DNA from 3 places in the Brevibacillus sp. JB24b genome. Region 1 is predicted to be linked to each of the others. Evidence: riboswitches for the same ligand, from Rfam matches in the RefSeq annotation. Region 1 holds a riboswitch; each other region holds the start of a gene.

The links. Region 1 has a riboswitch for cobalamin ahead of cobJ (precorrin-3B C(17)-methyltransferase). Riboswitches for the same ligand answer to the same signal wherever they lie in the genome.
Region 2: linked by a shared signal. The riboswitch ahead of metE (5-methyltetrahydropteroyltriglutamate--homocysteine S-methyltransferase) and the one ahead of cobJ (precorrin-3B C(17)-methyltransferase) in region 1 are both predicted to bind cobalamin.
Region 3: linked by a shared signal. The riboswitch ahead of nikA (nickel ABC transporter substrate-binding protein) and the one ahead of cobJ (precorrin-3B C(17)-methyltransferase) in region 1 are both predicted to bind cobalamin.

Annotation. Positions count from the first base shown of each region.
Region 1 covers NZ_JBNVQV010000001.1:1,335,504-1,343,535, reverse strand. Annotated here, with positions in the region: gene ACQV1I_RS06575 (cobalt-precorrin-5B (C(1))-methyltransferase) at 1-382, opposite strand, end outside; gene ACQV1I_RS06570 (precorrin-8X methylmutase) at 379-1,044, opposite strand; gene cobK (precorrin-6A reductase) at 1,077-1,847, opposite strand; gene ACQV1I_RS06560 (sirohydrochlorin chelatase) at 1,844-2,911, opposite strand; gene cobJ (precorrin-3B C(17)-methyltransferase) at 2,925-4,751, opposite strand; cobalamin riboswitch at 4,941-5,134, opposite strand; gene ACQV1I_RS06550 (nitroreductase family protein) at 5,329-5,892, shown strand; gene ACQV1I_RS06545 (hypothetical protein) at 5,990-6,508, shown strand; gene ACQV1I_RS06540 (bifunctional transcriptional activator/DNA repair enzyme AdaA) at 6,684-7,256, opposite strand; gene thiT (energy-coupled thiamine transporter ThiT) at 7,516-8,032, opposite strand, start outside.
Region 2 covers NZ_JBNVQV010000001.1:2,799,226-2,807,257, forward strand. Annotated here, with positions in the region: gene ACQV1I_RS13350 (ABC transporter ATP-binding protein) at 1-335, opposite strand, end outside; gene metE (5-methyltetrahydropteroyltriglutamate--homocysteine S-methyltransferase) at 872-3,178, opposite strand; cobalamin riboswitch at 3,343-3,538, opposite strand; gene ACQV1I_RS13360 (spore coat associated protein CotJA) at 3,844-4,059, shown strand; gene ACQV1I_RS13365 (spore coat protein CotJB) at 4,062-4,343, shown strand; gene ACQV1I_RS13370 (manganese catalase family protein) at 4,360-4,929, shown strand; gene ACQV1I_RS13375 (ABC transporter substrate-binding protein) at 5,170-6,915, shown strand; gene ACQV1I_RS13380 (ABC transporter permease) at 7,033-7,989, shown strand; gene opp4C (oligopeptide ABC transporter permease) at 8,001-8,032, shown strand, end outside.
Region 3 covers NZ_JBNVQV010000001.1:3,364,846-3,372,877, reverse strand. Annotated here, with positions in the region: gene ACQV1I_RS15775 (non-ribosomal peptide synthetase) at 1-1,422, shown strand, start outside; gene ACQV1I_RS15770 (MarR family winged helix-turn-helix transcriptional regulator) at 1,717-2,208, shown strand; gene ACQV1I_RS15765 (DoxX family protein) at 2,315-2,701, shown strand; gene ACQV1I_RS15760 (nitroreductase family protein) at 2,950-3,573, shown strand; cobalamin riboswitch at 3,740-3,926, shown strand; gene nikA (nickel ABC transporter substrate-binding protein) at 4,084-5,715, shown strand; gene nikB (nickel ABC transporter permease) at 5,752-6,690, shown strand; gene nikC (nickel ABC transporter permease subunit NikC) at 6,693-7,523, shown strand; gene ACQV1I_RS15740 (ABC transporter ATP-binding protein) at 7,539-8,032, shown strand, end outside.

The DNA.
Region 1 (8,032 bases):
GATTAATAGCTGCTTCACCCACTGGAATCGGTAACCCCGGCTTTGTAACTCTACCGACACCAATTCCGCCATCCAAATGAATGCCACTATCATCATGCCAAGAAACACGTGACAAAATAAGGGCCTTATGAGTGGCATCTGGATCATCACCACCATCCTTGATGATACCAGTCTCCACCCAATTCTCTCCTCGTTCCTGAGATACCATCTGGAACGTAACCCGATCCTTATTAGGCAAAAGAATTTCCACCTCCGAAACTTCTTCCCCACTAAGTAAGGCTAGCAGGGAAGCTTTCGTGGCGGCGGTAGCGTTGGAACCTGTTGTATATCCGTGACGAAGTGGCTTCTCATTTTCTGCCTCCGCTACCTTTGCATTAGTCATGCACGCTCGCTCCGTTCTGTTGCTAGAATGGACAACGCATTAACCGCGGCCACAGCAACTGGGCTACCGCCTTTGCGATCCAAATTCGTAATAAATGGAATATCTAGCTTCGCTAATTCCTCTTTAGATTCGGCTGCAGACACAAATCCGACAGGTACGCCAATAACCAATGAAGGGTTGGCCTTGCCCTCTTTCACAAGACGAATCAATTCGAGTAAAGCAGTCGGAGCATTCCCAATCGCATAGATACCACCTTTAATTTGGCTCGTAGCTTTGCGAATAGAGATGATGGCACGAGTTGTATTCTCGGCTTTAGCCTGTTCCATTACATCAGCATCAGAAATATAAACATGTACATCTCCACCAAACGCCTTTAGACGTGGCTTACTAATACCTACTTGAACCATTTGAACATCTGCAATAATTGGCTCACCAGCTTGAATAGCGCGAATTCCCGCTTCTACTGCATCTGGATGGAACTGCATGCTACGTCCTAAATCAAAATCGGCCGTTGCGTGAATGACACGCTGTACCACACGATACTGATCATCCGTAAATGGATGTGGGCCTAGCTCCTCTGTAATCATTTCAAAACTTTTCGATTCAATTTCTTGTGGTTGAATCGTTAATGGTTTAAATTCCGTATGAAATTGCGATGACATATTATAACTCCCCTTCTTTTCCCACGATATTTTTAGATCGTAGCGTGTGTTTTTATCGCTTTCAAAACGCTATCAAATGTGTGATGCGTTTCTCCGTACACGAGTTTAGGTCTGTCAATCATAATGGTATAGATGCCAAGCTCTAGGGCTGCCTCCAGCTTTTCATCCACTGCGCCCACCTTACCGCTTTCTTTCGTAATCATTGTAGTAACACCAAATTGAGTATACAGAGCGGCATTCAATTCTTTAGAAAAAGGACCCTGCATAGCAATGATATTTTTTTGCTCTACACCTAACTCTTCACATTTTTCCATATTGTCTTTACGTGGCAGCATTCTTGCAATCAAACGAATCTCAGGATCACCTAGCAAATGCTTGGTAAAAGTACCGAGTGTTTTACTTCCAGTGGTTAGCATAACCACGCCTTTTCTGCTTTTTGCTTCCAATGCTGCTTGTTCATAATTTTCCACCAAGAGCACATTAGGATGATCAACATAACTACGGGTCTCCCTCTCAAAACGAATGTAAGGGAGCTGTAATTCTTCTGCGCATGCCATAGCATTTTTAGAAGCTTCCTCTGCAAAAGGATGACTCGCATCCACAATGGTTGTGGCCTTCTGCTCCTTGGCTAAGGCAATCATATCCGCTAGTGGCAATCTTCCTACCCGCGTGGCAATACCTTCTTCCTCCAAGCTTTTTGCAGCAGAATCAGTGACAACCGTTGCCAGTAGATCAACACCTGTTGACTTCAAAAGAACAGCCAATTCGCGTGCATCACTTGTTCCTGCCAAAAACAGGATCATACACGTACCCCCCGTTTTTCATTAGCTTCTGTAGCTTGCGATTCCTTGCTACAGGATGCTTGTTCGTTTTTTGGTATCGGGGTATGACTATGTCCACTTGCATTGTGATGATCATGGTCGTGGTGATGATCATGGTCATGGTGATGATCATGGTCGTGGTGATGATCATGGTCATGGTGGTGATCATGGTCATGGTGGTGATCATGGTCATGGTGGTGATCATGGTCATGATCGTGGTGGTGATGATCGAATACAGCAAGTTTTCTAAATTGACAAAGATCACAGTTGGCTAATGCCCGTCCTTGTAGTGCTTCCACAGAGCGATCTACTACAATTTGTTCTAGCAATTCATGGAAGCCTAACGCCTCGCTCATCGATGCTTGTATATCAGGGAACTCCTGATGAAACTGTTGTAAATTCTCTTCTAGACGCTTTAACAGAATACCCGTAAATAACAAATAAGGAAGGACATAAATTTGCTTAGCTCCTTGTCTCACACAACGAACTAACCCTTCTTCCACTGTTGGATAGGTAACGCCCATGTACGCCACTTCAACGTTACCTACCCCTGTGCTCTCCCACAACAAACGAGCTATTTTACATAGGTCACTGTTTGCGTCCGAGTCACTACTCCCACGACCTACTAAAAGAATGGCACTATCCTTGTTTGCCTGTTCTAGTGGAGTAAATGTGGTTGTATTTTGTAAACGATCTCGCAAAATTTGCACCATATCTTCATGGACACCTATAGGGCGGCCATAGCGAAAATCGACATGTGGATATTTCGCTTTAGCTTCATCTATTTCATGGGGAATGTGTAGTTTTGCATGGGCTGCTTGAAACAGCATTAATGGTACCATTGCTACAGTGGTAGCCCCGCGCTCTACTATTTTTTGCACCCCTTGCATAATGGTTGGTCTGGTTAACTCCAAGAAACAAGTCTCATACAGTGTTACCTCTGTTTGTTCCTTTAACAACTCAGTAACTCGCTGTGTAAACTGTAGAAGATGCTCATTTCCCTCGGCATCTCTGCTACCATGACCGATAAAAAGTATTCCGTTCAAAGAATTCCCCCCCTTAATCTCCACACGGTTCTTCGATTTGCAACGGCGCTATGAATTCCTGATAACGATATTCAAGTACTTGCCCTGTACGTTTAAAGAATTTATGGAATCGTTCATCGATATGACCTTTTACCTTATATTCATCCACGATTCGTTCTACAAGGCCAATAATTTGCTCTTCTGGTACTCCCTCGGCAATGCGTTGTCCAGGATGTGCATTACGCCCAATACGTTTACCACCTAAAAACACATCATATGCACCACGTCGATACACAAGACCAATGTCCTCCATAACCGCACCATAGCATGCCATTCCGCAGCCGTTAAAACCAATTTTTAAATCTTTAGGCACAGCTAGACCATCCAATCGTCTGCCTAATTCTTCAGCTACGGGTATGGATTCATCCTTTTCTAAATCACAAAAATCACATGCTTTTACCTGTGCACTAGCTCCGATCGGAAACAACTGAAAGTCTACTGCTCTTAATTGTTCTGTTACTTTTTCCGGATCTACCTGAGGTAATCGGAGAAGAATTTGATGCTCAATGCTATACATCATTTCTCCGCCATCTTTAGTCAAATCTGCCAAGAGTCGCATTTGTTCAGAGGTAAAATTCTTGCGCGCTACGCCAGGCGAAACGCCTAGCTCTAAAATATCAACAACTCCGCTAAACGGACGTGGTGGAGGAGTGATACCCTGATTAAGCTCTAAGGCTGTCTTTTCATCAACACACGCAAGCGCTTCCATCGCTAGTTGAAAAGCTTTAACCGCTTGTTTAGGAGCTTGAAAGCTCTCCGTTTCTACCTGAAAAGAGTTTTCAGGTACCTGCTCTACTTCTCCAGAGCATTGCCTGGGATTTGAAAGGGCTTCCATTGTCGCTAATGGTGTTGAGTCAGAAACTTGAGCTTCTTGTATTGTAGCTTGTGGTGACGTCGCTACAGTCACTCCACCAGTTGGTTGGCCTTGTTCAGAAGAAGAGCCAGATAACAGATCTCCACTCTCAGGCTGACTGTGAAGCGCCCAAGGCTCTGCCTTCTCCTGTAAACGTTCATGAGGTTTTAGCGGTTGTTCCATACGATTTAACGTATATTTACGTTGATATCCGCGTGGTGTAATGATTTTTTGGTCGTAAACAAAGGTGGTCGTGTTTCCGATGATTACCGTTGTCAACATTCCAATTTCATGCTGCAACATGTCTGCAAGAGTTGTAATTACAACATGCTCACGGTCTCGGTAGGCGCTTTTCACGATTCCTACAGGCGTATCAGGAGAACGATATTTTAATAAAATTTGCTGTGTTTCTACAATTTGTCGTGTACGACGACCACTGCGAGGGTTATATAACGCAATTACAAAATCAGCAGAAGCGGCTGCTTCCACACGCTTAGCGATCGTTGCCCACGGTGTAAGATGGTCACTCAAGCTGATTGTGCAAGCGTCGTGCATGATTGGAGCACCTAATAAAGAGGCGCAAGATTGAATTGATGAAATCCCAGGTACAACCTCCACCTTCACCCCAGTGGATTCTTTCCAGTCTTTTTCTACAAGTACTTCATAGACTAATCCGGCCATGCCGTATACTCCAGCATCCCCACTAGAAATAACGCCAACAACTTTACCTAACTCAGCCAATCTTACCGCTTCTTGAGCACGACTAACCTCTTCTGTCATCCCAGTACGTACGACACTTTTTTCTGAGATTAGTTCTCTAATTAAATCTACATAAGTGTTGTAGCCAATTACCACTTCGCATTCTAGGATAGCCTCTTTTGCGCGATGCGTAATGTGATCATGATGTCCTGGTCCAAAGCCAATTAGTAGAATTTTTCCTTTATCCATCTACTCCAAGCCCCCTATCCTTATTTGCAATCGATCTTACATTTTTATACAATAAAAAAACAGCACTTCCCCCCCGTCTGACTTACGTGAGAAGTGCTGTTATGATGAGCTTGTTATTTTTTGAAAAGGAGTGTCCCCTTCTGTAGCAAAACTGCTCTCATAACACCTCCCCATCTGCCGTAGGTCTGGCGGTGTTGTTAGAATAAAGAGGGTAGCCTGACTCATGGATCGCATCCTGCTCCTTTTCGCCTCCTGAATATTTGTTATATCCAGTGACAAAAGCGGGCTCTCCAATTACAGTGGCGGGACCGTGTTGGATTTTCACCAACTTCCCCATGTGAATCGTTTCTCATGTAACAATTCCTTTATTCCCAAGCTTATGTGATTACTTCTATCATAATCCAATTTGCATTTTATTGTCCATACTTTTCTGTCTAGCCCACTCGGGACTGGACAAGAAGTAAAAGAAGATCGTATACTGACATACTATTAGAAATCTTCTATTTTTATGCAAAGACAAAAACATATTTGAATAAACAGTATCATATTTAACATATTATAGAAAGGTTGTTAAAACATGTCCCTCTTAAACACATTACAACAGCGTCAAGCTATACGTGCCTACGATGGTCGCGATGTAGAAAAGGCAAAGATTGAGCAGTTACTAGAAGCAGCTGTACTAGCACCCAATGATCGCTTGCGAGAACCTTGGCATTTCTATGTTATTCAAGGCGCTGCTAAAGAACGATTTAACCAACTAGCACAGGATTTCTTACTTGAACGCTTTCCTACCAAACCTCATTTAGTAGAAGAGTCCATGAAAAATGTTCTAGCTACCCCTCTCATTATAATCGCTACATCACAAATCGTAGACGGAGACGAAGCTTCCTCGCTTGATAATGATTACGCTGTAAGCTGCGCTATCCATTCTATGTGGCTGATGGCGTCTGAGCTAGGACTAGGTTTTGTGTGGCGTACGCGCGGTGTAGGTCTAGCAAGAGATGAACGTCTCAAAGCATTCTTATCCCTATCCGATCAAGAGAAGGTGATTGGTTCGTTATTCATTGGCTATCCAACTGACGAAGCCACACCTCGTACTACTCGCAAGCCTTTTGCACAGAAAACAACCTGGGTCGAGTAAGATTTTGGCATAATTGAAAAGGTTACATTTTTCCCCGCTTTGTTGTAACATTTTCCTCTCCTGCTACGTATTATTTTTATAGTAGGTGATGATACATATGACAAATCACATGACTTTTGCCATAATGGTAGGCTTGTGTGCGACAGCGGGACTTTTTTTATTTCGACGCGCTGTGATGAGTGGGGATCGTCAGCAAGGTGGATTCTGGATTAATGGCCTAGCTATCGCTATTGCAACTTTGCTGGTTTTGTTCTCAAGCGCCATCGTCGTGTTCCTATTGGTTACGATTCTCTGGACAGTCGGCTTTCTGTTTCCTATGTTTGTCGACAAATCTGATTTCTGGGTACTCGTTTCCTTTGCGGGCGTCTCCTTTTTCATGTTAATGCTGTACGAACTCATTCTTGAACCAGTCCTTTTATACATAATGCAAAGACTACATATCTCAAGAAATTGGAAATTGATACCTGAAATTTTAGCAACTACCTTTATTTTTTATCTCGTGCATACCACATGGATTCCCGGTGTCTTGTTAACTCCATTAACTCCCTTATTTGTTGGTATCCTGGCTGTAACAGTCGATTATTTTTTAGAATGCATCATGGGTGAAAGAAGATAAAACATAGACACGACAAAAAGCACCTCTTTGTGCGCGAATTTCGCAGCACGACAGTAGGTGCTTTTTATCTGTCCTTTCATTGGACAAAAAGGCGCTTCTGCTAGATACAGAAACGCTCAATCTGTTCTTACATTCTTTTTTATATGTATGTTCTACCGTTTTACAACATGTACACTTAGCGTGTTGTTCCTGTTTTGCCCTGTTTCTTCTGCTGTAAGCGGTACTGAGTAGGTGTACAACCTGTTTCCTTCTGAAAAACAGCGGCAAAATAGGCACTATTGCGAAACCCTACCCCGCTTGCAATCATTGAAACATTTCGATCTGTTTCTAGTAGTTGCTTCTTCGCTTCATCCATTCGGATGCGCGTTAAATATTTGCCGGGTGTTATCTTCATGCAACGAGAAAAACAACGCTGCAAATAAAAAGGACTCACATAGAGACGTGACGCCATTTCACGCAGAGTTACGGGTTGGTTATAGCAATCGTGAATCATCTCTAGCAGACGGGTTGCCGCATCTTCTTCCGCCGATTTCCATGTTGGTTCAGATGGTCTACACCGCTTGCAAGGACGAAAACCTGCAGCAATGGCATCGGACGCCGCATAATAAATCTTCACATGCTCTCTTTTGGGTGTCCTTGATTTGCATGACGGTTTGCAAAAGATCCCCGTCGTGCTAAGGCCATAAAAGAATAGTTGATCATAATTTGGATCGCATTCTACTATAGCCTTCCAGAACTCCTCTTTCATCCACGATCCCTCCTAGCCTTCAATCTTCAGTATAACGTAATGTTTTTACTTGTAGTAAGCAACCAAGAATAAAAGAGCAAAATTTCGATAGTTTTTTCTTAATTTCACAATTATGTAACTTTTTCCAATACATATGATTGTTCCATTTCATGTTCTTCTTGATCAATTTACTAACAGAACATTCTTTATTTTACTGATACTAAAAAAGCTAAGAGAAGGAAGCAAGCTCCTTCTTTTAGCTTTTTTACAAATTACTTTATTATATACGTCGATAAGCGCCCGCATTCTGCTGAAACAATTGAGGTGCCCCATTTGCCAGTAGTGTAACTACTAAAGCCGTAATCACATACTCAGGTATCAAATAGGTCGCATTATATATGAGGGAATAAAGCGTTGCAGGTGTTCCTTCCGGGGCATAGCTACCAAACCAGACAGCCCCTGAAGTCGTACGGATAGCCAGACATAACGCGATTCCGACTAGTAATCCACCCCAGATGGATGCAATTTTTGTTGCTTTGTTTTGCGTCTTACTAGCGTAAAGGAACGCACCAAAGCCTAGCATGGCATATGAGAGGGGATAGTCTAACAACATTTGAATAGGATGCACCATCTCGCCGCCAAAAAAGAATTTAACCATGCCTACCAGCGCACCTGTGATTAAACCTGCTACCCAACCACGGCGAAAAGCCAATAAGGCTATGGGTACCATTACCAAAGAAACGCTCCCACCTTGAGGCATAGCAAACAATTTTACCTTACTTAAAATAACAGCAATC
Region 2 (8,032 bases), 1.5 Mb from region 1:
TGTCCCGTCTTATTATTGTCAAAAAAACGGAACGACAGCTTCTGGATATGGTCAAACAGCTTTTTACGCATATCCGTTTCAATATTTATGCCAAGCATATGTCCCCAATACGTAACAACATAATTAAGAGCTGTGTTTAGAACATAAATACCTAACAAAGCAAAGCAAGCCCCAACAATTAACGACCAATCTTGCCCAGGAAGTAGTTTATCGACAAATTGATTGACTGCTAATGGAAATACTAATTCTAGCAATCCTGCAATAATGGCACATGTAAAATCTAAAATGAATAAACCTTTATAAGGGCGATAATAGGAAAAAAACCGACGTAACACGAATTTATCACTCTTTTCTCTCTTGTCTACTAGTGAAAACATTACTGCTAAGTATAAACGATCAAAAACTGAAAGTGAATATCTTTCTCATTTAGAAGTGTACTGTAAAAATTCTTACTTCTTTTGTTCCCTTCTTCTATTATCCTGTGCATTTTACTGAAAACTGGTAAAGCATATTGGTTTTTAATCGGTGCTGTTTAAATAGGAACGGCAGCATTCCAGTAATTAGGAACCCCCTCCCTAACTAGAAATGCTGCCCGTCGTCTAACCTGTTTCGTTTCAGTTCCTTGCTTTCTCTTTTCTTACGTCTTTTCAGCAGAACCCATTTGTCTGTCCTTTTCCATCCTACGTTTTTTCCGATCTTCATAACGCTGCTATGCTTGCTCATACTGTCGTTACTCTTCTTCTGTTTCCGGGATGATCGGTGGAGCTAACGTAGGTTTTCCCATATCATCTAGAGCAATAAGCGTAAGTTAAGCACGTGATGTTACTCTTCTTTCCCCCGTTATTAAATTCTCAGATTCTACTTCAACGTACTAAGGAATAGCCGTTATCGTATTTCTGACCAACCGAGTGGCTGTCACCATATTTTCTAAAGAAGCAATCGTCTCCGTACGACCTCTCGTCTTTAACCCGCAATCAGGATTAATCCAAAATTGTCTGGATTCAAGGACCTGTAGAGCATTCTCAATCATTTTCACTATCTCTTCCACAGTTGGAACGCGGGGACTATGAATATCATAGACACCTAGACCAATACCTTTTAGATAGGAGTGATTATGGAAGGAATGGATTAGTTCACCATGGCTCCGCGATGTTTCTATCGAAATAACATCAGCATCCAGATCGCTAATAGAATCTATAAAGTCATGAAACTCGCAGTAACACATATGAGTATGAATTTGAGTAGTGTCTTTTACAGAAGAAGTGGTTAACCGGAATGCTTTTACTGCCCAATCTAAATACGCTTCCCACTCCGTTTTCTTTAACGGTAGCCCTTCACGTAATGCTGGTTCATCGACTTGAATCATAGTAATCCCACTTGCTTCCAACGCCTCTACTTCCTTTTGTAAGGCTAGTGCGATCTGATAGGTTACCTGGTGTCTGGAAATATCGTCACGTACGAAGGACCAATTTAATATAGTGACTGGACCTGTGATCATTCCTTTGACCGGTTTAGATGTAAGAGATTGAGCATAGATGCTCTCCTTGACTGTCATTGGTTCAATAAACTCTACATCTCCATAAATTACAGGCGGTTTCACACAACGAGAACCATAGGATTGCACCCATCCATTCTTAGTAAATGCAAATCCCCCTAGTTTTTCACCAAAAAATTCCACCATATCCGTCCGTTCAAATTCCCCATGAACCAACACATCAAGCCCAACTTTCTCTTGTATGTCAATCCATTCACGGATTTCTGCTTGTAAAAATTGTTCATATTGTTCTGCCGACCATTCGCCCTTCCGCCATTTATTTCTCGCCTGACGAACCTCTGTTGTTTGTGGAAAACTACCAATCGTTGTAGTCGGGAGAATCGGTAAATGCAAGAGGTTTTGTTGTTGTTGTCGCCGTTGTTCATAATCAGATGCACGCTCTATCTGATCTAAATCCAAGCTGGCCACAGCCTCATGTACACGAGGGCGATTTCTAGCTACAGAGTTCGCTACTCGTTCTATAATTGCTTGATTCAGAGCGAAAATCTCTTTAACGCTTTCCTCTTTGTTGTGCAACCAATCTGTAACATGCTTGATTTCCATTAGTTTTTCATCTGCAAACGCCAATGAATCTTTAACTAGTGAATCAAGCTGTGTCTCTTGGTTTAAACTGATCGGAACATGGAGCAAACTACTAGATGGCTGAATCCAGATACGTGATGCATCCACGTGACTTCTGATTTTTGAGAGAAGATTTGTCTTATGGGTCAGATTGGCGCGCCAAATATTCCTGCCATCAATGATACCGGCTCCAAGTACTTTGTCTTGTGGAAATCCACTTGTAGTGATCTGTTCAAAGTTACGTCCCGCATCATGGACAAAATCTAACCCAATTCCTGCAACAGGTAAATGGATTACTTCCTTGTAGAATGTAACAGAACCAAAATAGGTTTGTAGCATGATTTGTAGTTGTGGAACAGCCTCATGAAGTTGTTCATAGATGTAGGAGATCGTCTTCATTTCGTCTTCGGATAAAGATGTTACGAGAATCGGCTCATCCATTTGAACCCATTCCACGCCTTCCTGCGCTAATTCAGTCAGTACTTGCACATAAAGAGGGATGAGCTGCAAGATAATAGCTGGTATCTGCAAAGGATCAAACCCTTTGGATAGCTTAATAAAAGTATAAGGTCCCACCATGACAGGTTTTCCGTTAATGCCCAGCTTCTCTTTCGCCTCTTTATAAGCAAGAAGCGGCTTATTTTCTGTAAGAACGGGTTTGATATCCTGAAATTCCGGCACAATGTAGTGATAATTGGTATTAAACCATTTGGTCATTTCGCAAGCAACCGCTTGTTGGTTACCACGAGCCATAGCAAAATAGGTGGACAAAGGTACTGCCCCACCAGCATATTCATAGCGTTTTGGAACATAACCGAACATCACAGCCATATCCAACATGTGATCATACATGGTGAAGTCATTGACCGGTATCAGGTCAATACCTATTTCCTTCTGCTTTTGTAAATGCTGGAGTCTACCTTGCTCCATTTGAGCAAGAAACTCCTTCTCTTTAATTGTTCCAGCCCAAAATGCTTCTAATCCCTTTTTCCATTCGCGATTCTCACCAATGCGTGGATATCCTAAACTGCTGCTTATTCCTTTGCTTATTCCTTTGCTCATGCTTGTTCGCCCTCCTAGACAGGTTATTTTTCGTTAAAGAACCAACTCAAACAAAAAAGCATCTCTTCCAATCAAAAGATGGTTAGAGATGCTTGAACAAGCAGTGAATATACGTATACAACTGCCACAGCTATCCTAACACCTCCCTATCTCCCGTAGGTCACACAGTGTTGTCGAAATAGGCAGGTCTCCTGACTTAAGAATCATCATCAGCACATACCTTCCCAATCCTAATGGATCAGTGGTATTTTTTGCACTAACTCCTCTTTTACAGTGGCGGGACCGTGACGGATTTACACCGTGCTTCCCTTTTCATCCTTGATACTGATCGTTCAAAGAACCTATTTCCACATATTTAATTCAATAATATTAATACGAAAAACATAAACAACTATACTCTTTTATCTAGGTATGTTTGCTATCATAATACAACTTCACACAAAATTCCACATCTTTATTCAATTGCGTTTTTTCTTACCTTAGGGGACTTGTGTTACTTACATGCTGACCGTATTCGCACGCACCTTGTACCAGCATCCCCCCATCTTGCCCAAAATTAGGCTGCAAGATATGAATTCATTCTCTTTTTACCTATGTTTCCAGTTCTACTCTTCTTGTCCAATTGATAAGCATATAAGGACATCTACAGGAAAGGAGGCAATCATATGAGTCGAAACCGCAAGGCATACTATCCTTTCATCGGTCCATGTGATCCTTGTCCGCCACAAAGGGTTGTAACCTATGAGACGCCGCCACAACTCTATTTGGGATTTCAACCCCCGAATTTACCCCAATTTGATCCGTACAAAGCTCTTTGTCTAGGAACCCTTTGGCCTGCTCTGTATGCGCCATATGAAAATCCGTACAAAGGGGGAAAATAAAAGTGAGCGATCATGGTACTCAAGCGGATGAACAACAGCAACAATTTTATGAGCTGCTTCATCAAATTCAGGTGCTAGACTTTGTTCTAGTGGAATTAAACTTATATCTTGACACCCACCCTACTGACATGGCAGCCATTAAGCAATTCAACGATACTGCTCAGCAAAGTATGACACTGAAGCGCCAATTCGAATCTTCATTCGGACCTCTGATGAATTTTGGCAATAGCTTTGCCCAATACCCATGGTCGTGGAAAGATGTACCTTGGCCTTGGCAGGTGTAAGAAAGGGGGATTTTGAATGTGGATCTATGAGAAAAAGTTACAGTATCCTGTTCGCGTAAGCAAATGTGATCCTCAAATGGCAAAGTATTTGATGGAACAATATGGTGGAGCTGATGGAGAATTAGCAGCTGCTCTACGATATATGAATCAGCGCTATACAGTTCCTGACAAGGTCATTGGGCTACTAAACGATATTTCCACAGAAGAATTTGCCCACCTCGAAATGATTGCAACAATGGTATATAAGCTAACGAAGGATGCTACTCCTGAACAACTAGAAGAAGCAGGTCTTGGCGCACATTACGCAAGCCACGATAAGGCTCTGTTTTTTCATGATGCAGCCGGTGTTCCTTTCACGGCTACATATTTTCAAGCAAAGGGTGATCCAATTGCAGACTTGTATGAGGATATTGCTGCGGAAGAAAAGGCAAGGGCTACATATCAATGGTTGATTAATATGACTGATGATGTCGACCTAATCGATAGCCTTTCTTTTCTTCGCGAACGTGAAATTGTGCATTCTCAACGGTTCCGTGAAGCAGTGGAGATTTTAAAAGCAGATCGTGAACAACAGAAGATTTTTTAACTAAGTAGCCAACAATATGAGAAAGCTATACAAAAGAATACGAAAGGCGACTTGACCAAATTTCTAGTTAGAGATTTGGTCAAATGTTTTTCTACGCTCTATTTCCTTTATGCACGTATCCAACCATATGAAAAAATTTTCATTTCTCGAAATAACAGAAATATCTTAATTCATACTTTACAGATCGGAATTATAGGAATATAATGAGGCTACATTTTACAATTGATTAGGAGGATCATTATGAGTAGAGCTTTTATACATTCATTCTTCACATTTCTGTTAGGGGCTTTCTTATTAGTCGGTTGCAATAGCGAGGGAGCACCCCCATCCACCTCTAATGCTCCAACCAGTGAACAGGCAGATGCCCAGGCTCAAACATTGCAAGTTCAAAACGCAGGTGACGTGGTTATCGCTGCTACAGACAAATCAAAATCGCCTGAATCGGCTAAAAATAGAAAAGACACGGTTGTAGTAGCTTTAACAGAACCAGGTGGGGTTTTTAATCCATATTTTTATCACAATGGTTATGATGGGAACGTTACCTCCGTGATGTTTTCCCCACTTGTTGATATTGATAGGAATGGGAAACCAGCTCCGAAATTAGCAGAAAAGTGGGACATTTCCACCGATCAGCTTACATATACCTTTCACCTACGTAAAAATCTGAAATTTAGTAATGGAGAGCCCTTGACTGCTAATGATGTCGCCTTCACTCTAACTATTTTGCATGATAAAACGTATGACGGGGAAACAGAAATCGCTGAAGCACACATTAAAGGCGGGAGTGCATATAAAGAAGGTAAAACAAAAACCATTGAGGGAATTAAAGTAATCGATCCACAAACAATCGAGATTACCACAGAGAAAGTAAACGCTCGTTCTCTTCTCCTACTTGGTGGTCACGTTTTGTCCAAAGCCTATTATGGAAAAGGTTATGAACCAGGTAAGCTTGACTACCTACGTACATTGCATACAAAACCGGTCGGAGCTGGCCCTTACAAGTTTGAAAAGTTTATCCCCGGTCAAGAAGTGAGATTTGTGGCCAATGAGTATTATTACGAGGGTAAACCTGCCATTACCCATTTTATTTATAAAACAACCGATGGCGATACAACTCAGTTTTTCCAAACGGGCGAGACTGACTATGGCTCCTTCCCTGCTAATGCAGATAATCTGGAGCTTTTAAAAAGTCTTGGTTTTGCAAACATCAATATTTATACTTCGACTGCCTATAGTTATCTATCGTTTAACCATAGCAAGCCTTATTTAAAAGACAAACGTGTTAGACAGGCGCTAATCTATGGGCTTGATCGTCAACAAATCGTGGATGCTGCCTATCAGGGTTATGCACAAATAGCTAATGTGCCTGTAGCCCCTGTATCCTGGGCGTTTACTGAAGATGTGAATCCCTATGCTTATGATGTGAATAAGGCTAAACAACTACTGGATGAAGCTGGGTGGAAAGAAGGCTCAGATGGCATCAGGGAAAAGGACGGGAAAAAACTAGTTCTTCACTACTTGACTACGAAAAGTAAAGTAAGTGATGTTCTCATTCCCATCGCGAAGGAAAATTACAAATTAATCGGTATTCAACTAGAAGCAGAATTAATGGATTACCCAGCACTTGTAGCAAGAACAGATAAAGGTGATCACGATCTTGCTTCCTTTTCTACTACGATGCTAGGAGATCCATCTGATGGTGTTATTCAGTTCTCTTCTACGGGTGGAGGTAGCTTTACAAATACACATGGTTATTCCAATCCTAAGGTAGATGAACTGCTTGCAAAAAGTGTAGGTACGCTTGATATTGAAAAACGCAAAGAAGCTTATAAGGAACTTTATCAAGCATTAAGCGACGATCCTCCGTTTATTTTCCTGAATTATCGAAAAATTTTATCAGGTCATAATGCACGAGTGGAAGGATTTGAACCCAACGGTTACACCGGTATAAGCTCAAGCCTACCTACCCTGAAAATTGTGGAATAAGAGGACAATCGAACATGCTCAGTTCCTATGTACTAGGTAGGGACTGAGCATCTTCCTTAGTCATTTCAGATGAGGGTTACCATTCCATCTACGTTTTTGCTAGGAGGCGCTCTGTCAATGAAAACCTACATGTTCAAGAGACTGATGATTATGATTCCAACTTTGATTGGCTCTTCTCTCTTAATCTTTTTTCTCTTTGCACTTACCCCGGGTGATTATGTGGATACCAATCCTAAGCTAAGTCCCGAGAGAAAAATTGAGCTAAAAGCGTTATACGGTTTAGATAAACCCATTATAGAGCGTTATTTTGTTTGGGCTGGGAATGTATTACAAGGAGATTTGGGATATTCCCTTCAATATCAGCAGCCTGTAACAACCATTTTAGGACAATATATTTGGAGTTCTTTCTTAATCGCGTTCACCTCCACTACATTGACTTGGATCATTGCCATCTCGATTGGTGTTTTTTCCGCAACTAGACAATATTCTTTGTTTGATTCGCTTGTAACAATCGGCGTTTTTGCCGCTATGGCCTTACCAGCATTTTTCGTAGGTTTACTTGCTATTAAAATATTTGCAGTTGACCTTGCATTATTGCCGCCTGGAGGAATTCTTACAACTGGTAGCAATGCAACGGGTATGGCCTATGTTATTGAGGTTGCTAAACACATGATTTTGCCTGTTACAGTATTAACCATGTTGAGTGTTGGCTCCCTAACTCGGTATTTCCGTACCAATATATTAGAAGTGATTCGTCAGGACTTTATTCGAACAGCTCGCGCTAAAGGCTTAAAAGAAAAAGTGATTACCTACAAGCATGCTCTTCGCAATGCTTTGCTACCTGCCATTACCCTGCTCGGCTTTGAACTGCCCGCCCTTTTTGGAGGAGCAATTATTACGGAAAAAATTTTTAACTGGCCCGGAGTTGGTCAGGTGTATATGCAAGCGTTATCACTTAGAGATTATCCCTTACTAATGGGATTTACCATGTTCATCGCGTTACTTACCATTATCAGTAATTTGCTGGCTGATTTGTTATATGGTGTTGTCGACCCGCGGGTGAGACTGAAATAGGAGGAGCAAGCATGAATACTATTGTTAAAAATGACTTAGAGAC
Region 3 (8,032 bases), 2.0 Mb from region 1:
AACAACGAAGCTCTTTATGAGGGAGACACAGCAAATCTTGAGACGATATCTACAGCGGACAGCCTCGCCTATATCCTTTACACATCTGGTTCTACTGGAAGACCAAAGGGAGTCATGATCGAGCATGGCAGCATCGTTAACTATCTATTTGCCATGCAGAAGGATTATCCAATGGCAGTAGACGATGCTTATCTCTTAAAGACGCCGTATACCTTTGACGTATCAGTGCTCGAACTATTTGGCTGGTTCATCTCTGGAGGTTCACTGGTGATTCTTGAACCGGGTGGACACCGAAATCCTAAGAGTATCCTGCGTGTTCTTGAGTCTCATAATGTAGCACTTGTCAACTTTGTTCCCTCCATGTTTAAAGTATTCCTCAACTCGATTCACGAAGAGTCAATAACGGCTCTTACTAAGTTGAAATACGTACTGGTAGCCGGTGAGGCAATTTCGCACGACGTCGTAGAGCAATTCTACTCCCTTACAAAGAATGTTACGCTTGATAATCTCTATGGCCCTACAGAGGCAACAGTCATCGCTACCCGCTTTCCTCTAAGAAAAGCAGGAGAGTATAGTACATTGCCAATCGGCAAACCGATTCAAAACGTGCAGGTTTATGTGATGAATGAGTCTACTCAATTGGAGCCAATCGGGATCGTGGGAGAATTGTTTATTGCTGGGGCAGGCGTGGCGAGAGGATATTTGAATAAGCCTGAATTGAATGAAGAAAAGTTCGTATCTAACCCGTTTGCAGCTAGTGAAAAGATGTACCGGACAGGGGATTTAGCAAGATGGCTACCTGACGGAAATATCGAATTTTTAGGTCGAATTGATCATCAGGTGAAAATCCGCGGATACCGTATTGAATTGGAAGAAATCGAAACAAGACTTCGCTCCTATGAAGGGATAGCTGACGCTGTCGTACTAGATAAAGATGATTCACTTGGAAATAAACAGCTAGTGGCATACATCATTACCGCAAATCCAATCGATATGAACGAGATAAAGGAACATCTGAGAAAACAGCTCCCGAGTTTTATGATTCCAGCTCATTTCATGACACTGGATAAGCTTCCCTTAACGACCAGTGGAAAAGTAAATCGAGGTGGACTTCAGGATGAAGCTCTACTTTTCACTCCAAGGAACCGAGAAGGAGAAGAACCCAAGACCGTATTAGAAATGAAGCTCATGGAAATTTGGAAACGTGTCCTGAAAGTTGAACAAGTAGGGACAAACGAGGATTTCTTTGAGCATGGGGGAAACTCATTACTTGCTGTTACTCTCGACTTAGAGATGGAGAAAGAGGAATTAATCTCCGATGATCTGGTTGTCTATGAACACCGAACGATCCAAGCATTAGCAGCCTTTATAGAACAAAAAGAACCAACTAATAGCGAAGCCGAGGCGCCTATGAAAAAATAAAACCTGGGGGCACAAACGATTATTACCTGTTTGTGTCCCTTATCTTTTGTAAGATGCTCGCAAGCTAATACGTCTTTCTCTGTTTAGCCGATAACATGGAACCAGCAAGAGTGTTCCAGCTATAATCAACCCAAACTCCTACGTTGTTCATTTAATATTTTTTTAGTTTACTAGTTGACAACGTAAAAAAAATAGGGTATTCTTCATTTATCTTAAATTTAAGATATCAAAAAATGAGACATATTGAAATGTATTTTGTAAAAGGTAAGAAATAAAAAGAAAGGAGAAAACAAAATGCTGAACAAACAGGGAAAGCAAATGGACCTGATAACAGATTCAAATAAAAATCAAGAGCAATCCCTTCATTTGTTCGTTGTGTTATCCCGTGCATTTAACTGGACGTCTGCTCACGTTCAGAAAGATATTCGACAATATGGATTAAATCCTACTGAATTTGGTGTTCTAGAATTGTTATTTCATAAAGGCAGACAGCCTCTTCAGCAAATTGGTGACAAGATTTTAATCTCTAGTGGAAATATTACTTATGTGGTGGATAAGCTAGAAAAAAAGGGTTATTTGCTTCGTAAGCCCTGTCCGAATGATCGACGAGTTATCTATGCGGAATTAACACAAGAAGGGGAGCAATTTCTCCAAGAGATTTTTCCGAAACATCAAGAAAAGCTAACAGAAGCACTTAGTGGGCTTTCTCCTGAAGAAAAAGAGATTACCATTACTTTGTTGAAAAAGCTGGGCAAGTCAGCCCAAATGAATTTTGCAGATAAGTAGTAGCAAAACAGATGTGATAATAAAAAGAAGCATATTATCCATCTTTCTCATATATCTTTAATTGAAGATACTCAAAATAAAACATATTCCTAAGGAGGAAAAGAAAATGGATGCAGGACTTTTACTTATTCGATTAGTTGTGGGGCTTTTATTTATTGGTCATGGTACACAGAAATTATTTGGATGGTTTGGTGGGCATGGCTTAAAGGGAACAGCAGGGTGGTTAGAATCTATCGGTGTGAAACCCGGCTTGTTGATGGCATTTATGGCAGGCGCCAGTGAGATTGTTGGAGGATTGCTCTTTGCGTCTGGTGTGTTTACTTGGATAGGGGGAGCACTAATCGCTGTAACTATGCTGATCGCTATTTTTACTGTACATGGAAAAAATGGATTGTGGATTACGCAAAACGGTATGGAATACAATCTAGTATTGCTTGCGGTGGCTATCGGGGTTGCATTGATTGGACCAGGTGCATATGCTTTATTCGCGTAAGATATGACCTGTAAAAAGTGAGTAGTATCCAGATTCACTTGCTCTATTGTATGATAATGTTGTACATGAAGACAATGCCAAGAGATATAGGTCAGAATAAGGCCTAATCAGGCAAGAATCAAACAGATTCAAGCAAAATAAAATCAAGTAGGCACAAAAAAGACAGGGGAGCGAGTAAGTGTAGTGAAAACACTGTTCTTTCCTCCCCTGTAACCATTACGATACATACAATGAGAAGAGGAAATTACATGAGCGATTTTACAAACCTAGTGAAAAGTCGGCGTTCCGCAAATAATTTCATTGATGGGGTAGAAATTACCCAATCTGATCTTGAAGAGATCTTTACTTTAGTTAAATATGCTCCTTCTGCTTTTAATCTTCAACATACACACTACCTAGTCGTAACTGATCCCGTCTTGAAAGAAAAGATTTATGAATCTTGCAAGCAGTATAAAGTACATACATCTTCAGCAGTCATTTTGGTGTTGGGGAATCGTTACGCTTATCAAGGAGTGGAAAAAATAAATGAAGGAATGCACCATCTCGGAATTTTGAGTAAACAAGAGCTAGATCGTACAATTGAGACAGTTACAGGGGTATATGAGGGCAATGGCGAGTCATTTATGAAGGAAGATGCAATTCGCAATGCGAGTCTTTCTGCCATGTTGTTCATGCTATCGGCAAAAGATAAAGGCTGGGATACGTGCCCGATGATTGGGTTTGATCCAAATGCTATTAAAGAAATTTTAGAAATTCCTGATGGATATGAAACAGTAATGATGTTTACTATTGGAAAAGAAAAGATATCAAGTCAACGTCCACGTGGTTATCGTAAGCCGAATGGGGAGTTTGTAAGCTACAACGGTATGTAAGTTAAAACATTGCTAAAGCTGTTCAATCGGACATGCTTTGGCAATGTTTTTTTAGGAACTTAATTTGATATAGCATAAACTTGGAATAACGAATATAATTTGTTCTAGGTAAACTTTTTGTCCTAATTTCAAATTAATGGCATAAAGTGAATATTTCCATAAGGAAAAACTACATATCGGAATGGGTGTATTTGTTTCATAGCAAATACTTAAAAGGGAAGCCGGTGTGAATCCGGCACGGTCCCGCCGCTGTAAGGGGAGTCTTATGCAAAAAAGTCACTGGATAATATCTGGGAAGACGCATGGAGATGATGAACCTAAGTCAGAAGACCTGCCCATTCTAAAAATACTGTTAGACCTACGGGGAAATAGGGAGGTGTTAGAATGCTAGAAGACCAAATTGTTCTTAAACAATAGGCATTTCTGACCTTTTTAATCTGGTTGGCAATGTTTTTTTTGTGTTTTAACATTTTTGGAATAATTTAATTTATAGATAAAAGGTGAGGAAATATGTTTTTGGAACGATCTACATTTATCACTACTTTTATTGGACTACTCGCGATTCTAACAATCATGATCGCTGGTTGCAGTAATACAACAAAAGATCAAGTAAATATATCAAATCAAGATCATTCAAAAGCTCTTACGTTTTCCTGGTCCGGAGATATTGGCGATTTAAATCCGCATACGTATTTTCCGAATCAATGGTTCTCACAAGCTATGGTATATGAATCTCTTGTTTACTACGGTGAAGGTGGAGAACTTAAGCCCTGGTTGGCCCAAAGCTGGGATGTATCAAAAGATGGAAAAGAATATGTGTTTCACCTAAGGAAAGATGTTACATTTTCTGATGGCTCACCATTTAATGCTACAATCGTCAAGAAGAATTTTGATACCGTTTTAGCTAATGCCCCACAACATGAATGGATGGAATTAATAAACCAAATGAAAAGCACAGAAGTAGTTGACGAATTTACGTTTAAACTGAATTTGAAAAAACCATATTACCCAACTCTTCAAGAGCTTACGTACATCAGACCCTTACGATTTGTAGGAGAAGCTGCCTTTCCTGACAGTCAAAACACATTTAAAGACGGACTCAAGGCTCCGATTGGCACAGGGCCGTGGGTGCTAAGCGAATATACGAAAAATGAAAAGGCTATCTTTACAAGAAACGAAAAGTATTGGGGAGCTAAACCGAAAGTCGACAAGGTGATTGTTAAAGTCATTCCTGACGGTGAGTCTAGAGTATTAGCTTTTGAGAAAAAGGAAATCGATCTTATTTTTGGTAATGGGGTCATTAGCCAAGATTCGTTCCGATTTCTGAAGGACTCAGGAAAATATGAAACCAAATTATCAGAACCCACAGCTACAAGAGCGCTACTGTTTAATACGAACAGAGAAGCGCTCAAAGACCGCAAATTACGGTTAGCTATCCAGCATGCTTTTAATAAGCAGGCTGTGATTGATCATATCTTTTACGGGACGGAAAGAAAAGCTGACACTTTGTTTGCACCTACCATTCCTTACACAAAAATTGATGTGAAACCGTATGAACACGATGAAGAAAAAGCGAAACAGTTATTGGATGAAGCGGGATGGAAACAAGCAAATGGAAAACCATTTCGGGAGAAGGATGGAGAAACATTACAACTGGAATTGATGTTTATTAGTTCAGACAACATTCAGAAGGCAATAGCGGAATATGTTCAAGGTGAGTTTAGCAAATTGGGGATCGATATTAAGTTGACTAGTAAGGAAGAAGAGAATTTTTGGGCTACAGCGAGTGAAGGCAGTTTTGATTTATTATTTACGGCTAGCTGGGGTGTCCCGTTTGATCCGCATTCCTATTTATCCGCTATAACTACACCTTCCGAAGGTGGAAGTCCGGATTACAAAGCTCTATTAGGGCTACCAGGGAAGAAAGAATTAGATGGAAAAATCAAGGAAGTATTAGTGAGTACAGACGAAGCACACAGAATGAAGCTATATAAAGATATTTTAACTACATTGCACGAACAGGCTGCTTACTTACCAATTTCTTATCAGTCTAATATAGCGGTTTATCATAAAAATATGAGCGGTGTTAATTTCTTGCCTCAAGAATACGAGGTGCCTTTCACTACCATTGATAGTAAGTGAAGTGGGGATATGTAAAAACGACTGAAGGAGAACTAAATGGGTTGGTTTATTGTTAAACGTCTCACAAGTTTACTGCCAATATTATTTGGAATTTCTCTGATCACTTTTATTCTGCTCCACTTAACCCCTGGGGACCCAGCCGTAGCTTACTTGAGGGCGTCACATATTCCTCCAACAGATGAGGCAGTGGCATCCATCCGAGCAGAGCTAGGGCTGGACAAGCCCCTGTATATCCAGTATGTAAATTGGTTAGAAAAAGTGGTTCAATTGGATTTAGGGATATCTTATGTGTCGAAGAAATCGATATGGGATGAAATCGTGCTCCATTTCTTCCCAACAATACAACTAGCATTTGCATCATGCATCCTAATTATTGTTATTAGTTTACCTATAGGAATGATTTCTGCTCTTTATAAGGGGAAAATGATTGATCAGGTTAGCAGAATAATGGCCTTTGTTAGTGTCTCGATGCCTGCTTTCTGGCTTGGATTCCTATTCATCTATTTTTTATCGGTTAAGTTAGATTTATTTCCTGTATTAGGGAGGGGAACTTTTGCTCATCTAGTGCTTCCTTCCTTGACACTGGCTTTTCCTTATATCGGTACGTATATGCGATTGCTTCGCGCTAGTACGTTAGAAAACTTGAATGAGCCATTTGTAGTGTATGCGAGAGCGAGAGGGCTGAGCGAAAGAGTAATCATTAGCAGACATGTCTTTAAAAAGTCCTTATTACCCGTGTTAACTGGACTAGGCATGAGCCTTGGAAGCATGTTAAGCGGAGCCGTTATTGTTGAAACCGTCTTTGCTTGGCCGGGTATGGGCTCTTTATTTGTTACTTCTATTTTACAGCGTGATTATCCGATGATTCAGAGCTGTTTATTGTTTATGGGTGTGATCTTTGTAGTCTGCAATCTCCTTGTGGATATTGCATATGCTTTCCTGGATCCCCGGATAAAATGGGAAGGAGAGCAATAAGCATGTTGAAAAATCTAAAGCAAAAGCTGCTGTCACAAAAGCTCATGATCATTTGCAGCATCATTATCTTCCTCATGATATTATTGGCTCTTTTTGCGCCTTTTTGGTCTCCTAATGATCCGAATCTGGTTGATATCACTCATAAACTGCAAGGCCCTTCCGCTACATTTCCGTTAGGGACCGATCATTTAGGGAGATGTATATGGTCTCGATTAATCTATGGGACACGAACCTCACTGGGAACAGCTTTCATTATCATGGGATTAACCATGACAATCAGTATTCCGATCGGTATTTATGCAGGCTTCAGAGGTGGTTGGGTTGATTATTTGTTCATGCGGATTTGTGATATTCTCATGGCATTTCCAAGCTTGCTTCTGTCCTTAGCTTTGATTGGAATCTTGGGACCAGGTCTTGGGAATCTGATTTTAGCGATGGTGCTTGTCCAATGGGTTTTTTATGCTCGCATTATTCGGGGAATGGTACTTAGCGTTAAGGAGCAACACTTTATTTTAGCAGCTAAGGTATGTGGAACACCAAAGCTGGTCATTGTGCTAAAACATATCTTACCTACGATTATATCTCAGATAGTTGTATTAGCTTTTATGGACATCGGAGGAATTGTTTTAGCTATTTCTGGACTTTCATTTCTAGGTCTTGGCATACAGCCGCCAGAGGCAGAATGGGGAATGATGATCAACGACAGTAAACCATTTTTTAGAAATAACCCATCCTTGATGTTGTACCCAGGTATGATGATCTTACTTGTCGTGATCGCTTTCAACTTGTTCGGAGAAGCCCTGAGGGATGCCTTAGACCTAAGAAGAAAATAGAAAGGAGGATGGAAGATGGGACAGCACCCCATTCTAACTGTTAACAATTTGAATATAGTTGTATCAACACCGCATGGGGTGACTCAGACTGTCAATGAGGTAAGCTTTGAAATAGAGGCTGGGAAAGTGTTTGGGCTTGTCGGAGAGAGCGGATCAGGCAAAACGATGACGTGCATGTCTTTAATAAATCTTTTACCCGATAAGGCAAAGGTGGTAGAAGGGAGCATCACGTTTAGAAATAAGGATATGTTAACTTGTTCAGTAGAAGACATAGGAAAAGTACGAGGTAGTGAGATCGCTTTTATTATGCAAAATCCTATGACCGCCTTTAATCCTGTGCGGACAATTGGTCGGCATTTTATTGAAACACTGAGAACTCATTTGCCTATCACGAAGCGGGAAGCGCAGAAAATGGCTGTAGAGCATTTGGAAAAAATGGATTTGCCAAATCCAGAGAGTATATTGAAGCAATATCCATTTCAGCTAAGTGGCGGTATGCTCCAGCGTGT